DNA from 2 places in the Shewanella sp. YLB-07 genome. Region 2 is predicted to be linked to the other one. Evidence: predicted binding sites of a transcription regulator. Region 2 holds the regulator's gene; the other holds the start of a gene.

Region 1 (3,196 bases), on a different contig from region 2:
AGCTACTGTCTTAAACTTCTGTATCAGGGTGCTAGCCTTAGTGATATTACTGACAATTAACTCACAGCTCTCCTGATACTCTTCTAATATGGTGTTAATCTCCTCTAAGGTGGTGTTCTCACCATGTATGAGTAAGAGTAACTCTTCGATATGCACAAGCTGAGAGGTTGCAGCTGTTAAACAGATCCCTATTGGGGTATTAATTTCGTGTGCTACTCCTGAGACTAAGCCTCCTAATGCTGCCATCTTTTCCTGTTCGACTAGTACCTCTTGAGCCCGTTTCAACACCAAGAGTGATTGTTCTAGTTCTTGAGTTCTCTCCTTTACTTGACTTGCCAATTCATCTTTATAGCTGGTTTCTAGGGCTAATAATCTTTCTCTATCGGTCAATGCATCTTGAAGATCCTGTTTCGATTTTTTGATGTCGGAAAATGAGGTTCTCAGTTGTTGTTGCATGGTATTAATCGCCGATGAGACTTGATGGAATTCGTCTCCCTTCTTATTGTTCTGATCGAATTTTAGCGGTTCAAAAGGACTATCTAGATCTAATCGCTGACAATAGAGGCTGAGCGTGTGTAGGTGCCTTGCGACCATGTGCCAGACTAAAAAGAGGATAAAACCTGCGACGATAAATGTTTTTATGGCATTAGAAAGTAAGATGATGATGGCTCTATCTAGCAGTTTTTCGTAAACGGCTTTAAGATCCGCTTGAACTAGTAAGGTACCAACGGCAATGCTGTCACTTCCCGAGCTATAGAAGAGTTCGAACGTTTTTTCTATGGTATTTTCAGGCGTTGGGGTACCCGAGGTCCAGACTTGGCCGCTATCATCGTTGATCGAAATATAGGTGATGTCGGGGAGCTGAATCAAGCCATTAAGTTGAGTGTTTATCAATCTTTCATCTATCACCCAAATACTAGCCGCTAACACATCCAAGTTAACTTTTTCGATACTGGTAAATTGGCGAGTGATACGATTGACATCGCCTTTATAGTCATTTACCAGTTGAAAACCTGTGGTGATCAAGGTGATTAATGAACTAAATAATATGATCGATATTGTTAGTTTTCGGCCTATCTGGCTTTTGATTAATCTGCTAGTAAAAGTATGCATGGATCCTTTTCTTGAGCATTGAAAGCTAAATCAGACTAGCTCACTTTCGCCTTCGAGTTATGTCAAAGTAAGCATCCCTCCATAAGCATAGTCTGCCAATCATCTATTGAGTGACTTAGTTGCTTAAAAATTAACAAAAAATCCCAAATGTTGGCAATCAATATTTCTAGTCAACTTGTGGCATTAATTTTGCTTTTAATTTGCTTAAGTACAGGTTTTTGACACTAGGTATCCTTATGCAGAAAATAAAGACACAGATATTTAAACCATCGGTCCCTAAACAGTTGATTTTCAGCTCTATGCTTTGGTTAGCTATTGTGAGTGGGGCCTTGTTATTCGCACCTGTTGGTATTTTGACGGCAGTGAACTTAGAAGCTGTGGTCAGTGCTAACTCTTCTTTCATAGGATTAGGTTTTATCATAGGTATCGCTTACTTGATTACTCAAGTGGTGAATTATTTCTTAGATGAGGCAATCGGTGCGTTAAAAGCAAAGCGGACTATTGAAGTCATCGAGGAGAAGGTGCGGCTCTTGGATCCGACTGAGCGCGCTCTTTTACGTGAGTTTTTCCTTCAGGGCGAGACTGTATTGACTCTACCTCAAAATGAACCAGCGGTTAAAAGTCTACTAACGACGAACATCATCGAGATGTTAGGTAATCAAAAGCATTATGCAATACAGGGATCTACTGCTGATTATAAGATTTCGATGCGTGCGAGAATTTATCTGAATCGACAAGTACTAAGATTGCCGGTTGGAGAGCCAAGTCAGGAAGAGATGGAAAACCTGATAAAAGCTAGACCAACTTTTGCTAATAATGTGACGGGACCAAGAAAGCACGCCGCCTAAATACCTAGTCAGGTTTAGATTTCTAAATATTATGCATCAGGTGTAAAAAAGTGGGAGCAATATGCCCCCACTGCATTAGGAAAACACCTGTTTAAGGTGCAAATCCATCTAAATCGTTTTTTGCTTATTCCGGCTTAGACTTTTGAATAAACATCCACATCAAGTAGCCCATGATGCCTATGGTGCAGAAAATAACGGTCATTGACATCAGTCCGATAGCGTTGCCAAACATCAAATCTAACCAGAAAGCCATAGTGAAATCCTCTTTCAAAAAATTATTTGTATTGCATATCCCTAAGCTAATCTTGTTTTGATGTGAGCTTGATGATCTTGATCAATAATCGCTCCGAATCATTATTAAATTACATTGTTTTTGTTAAAATTATGAGTTACATCTGCTTTTGCTTATTTAGTTTTCTCAGGGGAATCTAATAGAATTGGATAGATAAGCGGCTAGCATTAGTTGGAAATACTAAGATAAGAGTGAAAATTGTTCGGTCAGTTTTTTTCTGCTGTTAAAGACTTGCCATTAGTCGTCTCAAAGGTATAATGCCCGTCACTTACTGAGGTATTAGCTATCTTGGTTAGTCTATTTGATATAAGCCGGTGTGGTGGAATTGGTAGACACGACGGATTCAAAATCCGTTGCTTTCGAGCGTGACGGTTCAAGTCCGTCCTCCGGTACCAATCAAATAAATGAGCCTGCTTTCGAGCAGGTTTTTTTATGTCTGTAATTTAGTCTGAACTAGGGCTGCACTGCTTTTAGGAGATCAGTTCTTTTGAATTAAGTAGCGTCGACTACGTCTTTCTCCAATCGGAACTAATACCCCTTTTACAACTAGGTCTCCTATATCTCTTGCGGCTGTTGCATCGGTTGTTTTGGTTAAAGCTTTATATTTTTTCCGTGAAATACCATCGCTAAAATCTGTTGTCTCTAATAGCTGAGTAACGACTTTTTGTTGCCTAGCATTAAATACAGTAAATTGGTTTTTTTGCCAAAATCGAGTTGTTTGCATGACTCGTTCAAATTCTTTCTTAGCATCAATTGCTGCAATTTCTACCATCGATAAAAACCATATTATCCATTTGGTTAAATAAAGGGGATTGTTTTCATCTACAATACTCTGATGATTTATTAACTCACAACGCTGATGATTCTCCAATTGTTGATAGTATTCATTGCGGTGATTTTTAAAAGCTGACGATAAAGAAAATAAACGTAGGTTAGTATACTC
Region 2 (3,196 bases):
GCTACGGAGCCGCTGCCGACTCAATTACCAGAAGTCGAGCCAGCTGAAACGAACAATCAAACCAGCAAGCAAGACATTATACCTACTCAGTTACCAGTCATAGGGCAGGAGAAACAATGAGCCAGATGACGCTAAAGGCAGTCAACCTTGCCAAGAGTTATAAGAATAGAGCCGTAGTTCAAGATGTCAGTATCACAGTCAAAACCGGACAGATAGTCGGTCTGTTAGGCCCTAATGGCGCGGGAAAAACCACCACTTTCTACATGATCGTAGGCTTAGTACAGAGTGATAAAGGTAGGATCTTAATCGATGATGATGATCTGACCTTAGATCCTATGCACTTGAGGGCAAGAAAAGGCATAGGTTACCTGCCTCAAGAGGCGAGCATCTTTAGGAAGTTATCGGTTAGGGATAACATAATGGCGGTACTACAGACACGTTCAGATATAGATAACAACACCCGGGAAGAACAACTCGAGAGCCTTCTGGAAGAGTTTCATATTACCCATATTCGTGACAGCCAAGGCATGGCACTCTCGGGCGGTGAACGCAGACGCGTCGAGATAGCCAGAGCCTTGGCAGCTAACCCTAAGTTTATTCTCCTCGATGAGCCCTTTGCAGGGGTGGATCCTATTTCGGTTATCGACATTAAAAAAATCATCGAGCAGCTTAAGAGTCGCGGCTTAGGTGTACTGATCACTGACCATAATGTGCGTGAAACTTTAGACGTATGTGAGCGAGCTTACATAGTCAGTCACGGAAATTTAATCGCTGAAGGTACACCCGCCGAGATCTTGGACAATAAGCAAGTACGAGCTGTGTACTTAGGTGAACAATTCAAGCTATAGTTAATCAAGAGACTCATTCTTAACGCGCATTAAGGGATGAGTATTTATCGACACTCGGCTTACTCAGCCTAAGGTCCAGGGGCTCAGAGAAACCCCAAACAAGTCAAAGCAGGCTTTCTCATTTTATAATTACAATGAAGGGAATAGCGGTAAATGAAAGCGTCACTCCAGCTTAAAATGGGTCAGCAGTTAACCATGACACCACAACTGCAGCAGGCTATACGTCTATTGCAACTATCGTCGCTGGAACTGCAACAAGAAATCCAACAAGCGTTAGACTCCAACCCCCTTCTCGAACTAGATGAAGAACAGGTTGACCCCCCAGTCAATGGTGAAGATAAGACCATAGACGCAGAAGACTTTAACGCCACGGGTGATGGCGAAGGTGATGGTCCAATCGACAGCTCTGCGGTTGAAACCTCAGAGGCAATAACCCAAGATTCCATGCCAGAAGAGCTCCCCATGGACACCACTTGGGATGAAGTCTATACCGCGTCTCCGAACTCGAGTTCTGGTGCCATGCGCGACGATGATATGCCCTTCCAAGGCGAGACCAGCGAAGGTTTGTATGAGCATCTCGAATGGCAGAAGAACCTGACACCGTTTTCTGATAATGATCTCGCCATAGCGACCGCCATCATAGATGCCATTGATGAGAGGGGCTATCTCACCCAAAGTGTTGAAGATATTCTCGAGGCCATGGGTGATCCAGAAATTGAACAGGATGAAGTTGAAGCCGTCCTCAAACGTATCCAACACTTCGATCCTATCGGCATAGCAGCCAGGGACCTCAGCGAATGTCTCTTGATTCAACTGGCACAATACGCAGATACAACCCCCCACATAGATAATGCCAGGCTCCTTATCAAAGATCATCTGGATCTGATCGCAGGACGTGATTTCCGCCAGTTAATGCGTAAGACTAAGCTTAAGGAAGATGATCTCAGAGTCGCCATTGAGTTAATCCAAACGCTTAATCCCCGCCCAGGACTCGCCATTACTCCAGGTAAAGATGAGTATGTCATCCCAGATGTCACTGTGACCAAGAAGAAAGGTCGTTGGATGGTTGAGTTAAATCCAGACAATATGCCGAAGATCAACGTCAACCAACATTATGCATCCATGGTGAAAAGTACCAAGAATCAATCAGATAGTCAGTTTATTCGTGGTCACCTGCAAGAGGCTAAGTGGTTTATCAAGAGCTTAGAGAGCCGCAACGAGACCTTACTGAAAGTCTCAAACTGCATAGTTAAATTCCAACAGGGCTTCTTCGAATTCGGTGAAGAAGCCATGAAACCTATGGTATTGAACGACATAGCCGAAGCCGTAGAGATGCACGAATCCACCATATCCCGTGTCACCACACAAAAATATATGCATACCCCGAGGGGCATATTTGAGCTGAAATACTTTTTCTCCAGCCATGTGGGGACCGATGATGGCGGCGAGTGTTCATCTACCGCCATTCGTGCTTTCATAAAGAAGCTGGTTGCAGCCGAAAATCAACAGAAACCACTCAGCGACAGTAAGATGGCTTTGCTATTAGCAGAGCAGGGAATTCAGGTCGCGAGGCGCACCATAGCTAAGTATCGTGAAGCCATGTTGATTCCACCATCGAATCAACGTAAGAGTTTATAAAGAAGGAAGTAAGGTCGTCACCTAAATAGAAAAATCTACTTAGCCACGACCTGATTAGCGCTCATGTTGAGCGCTAATCACCAGAAGCAGCCTGTAGTCGATAACCCTTAGGCTCAACTCCTGGTATAACAGGGAATTATGTTGTGAGTTAAATCCCGAAAGATTTTTCTACAACCTACCTAAGAGTTAAATTGGACACTGGAGGAGTATTTCTATGCAAATAAACCTAACTGGACACCATATAGAGATCACTACATCGCTAAGGCAATATGTCGAAGAAAAGTTCACTAAGCTTGAACGACATTTCGATCAGATCAATAATGTACACGTTATTTTAAATGTTCAGAAAATGCAGCAAAAAGCCGAAGCTAAACTCCACCTTGCCGGTGGTGAGGTTTTTGCTATGTCAGAGAACGCTGACATGTACGCCGCTATCGACTCCCTGATTGATAAGCTCGACCGTCAGGTTATTAAACACAAAGAGAAGCTAACAAAGCATTAATAATGGAATTAAGCACCATCCTGCAGCCGGAATGTACAACTTGCGCCACTCCGGGCAGTAAGAAAAAGGTACTGGAACTCATCAGCGATCTTGCCGCTGTCCAGTACCCAACCCTATCTTCACAAGAGATTTTTGAAAGTCTCTTGGCGAGGGAAAAAATGGGAAGCACAGGTATAGGTAATGGTATTGCGATTCCTCATGGTAGGTT

The links. Region 2 encodes sigma-54, which starts transcription at its own class of promoters, with help from an activator protein. Its sites were predicted from a motif close to GTTGGCACGNNNNTNGNNT; they were not measured.
Region 1: the regulator sigma-54 is predicted to act here: its motif matches at 1,290-1,308, upstream of FS373_RS27325 (superinfection exclusion B family protein).

What each region holds. Positions count from the first base shown of each region.
Region 1 is NZ_VOQB01000017.1:139,119-142,314, forward strand. Features, by position in the region: gene FS373_RS27320 (ATP-binding protein) at 1-1,113, opposite strand, end outside; gene FS373_RS27325 (superinfection exclusion B family protein) at 1,350-1,961, shown strand; gene FS373_RS27330 (DUF3149 domain-containing protein) at 2,086-2,214, opposite strand; tRNA gene FS373_RS27335 (tRNA-Leu) at 2,564-2,648, shown strand; gene FS373_RS27340 (Fic family protein) at 2,732-3,196, opposite strand, start outside.
Region 2 is NZ_VOQB01000011.1:108,777-111,972, reverse strand. Features, by position in the region: gene lptA (lipopolysaccharide transport periplasmic protein LptA) at 1-120, shown strand, start outside; gene lptB (LPS export ABC transporter ATP-binding protein) at 117-848, shown strand; gene FS373_RS21745 (RNA polymerase factor sigma-54) at 1,002-2,486, shown strand; gene hpf (ribosome hibernation promoting factor) at 2,701-2,988, shown strand; gene ptsN (PTS IIA-like nitrogen regulatory protein PtsN) at 2,991-3,196, shown strand, end outside.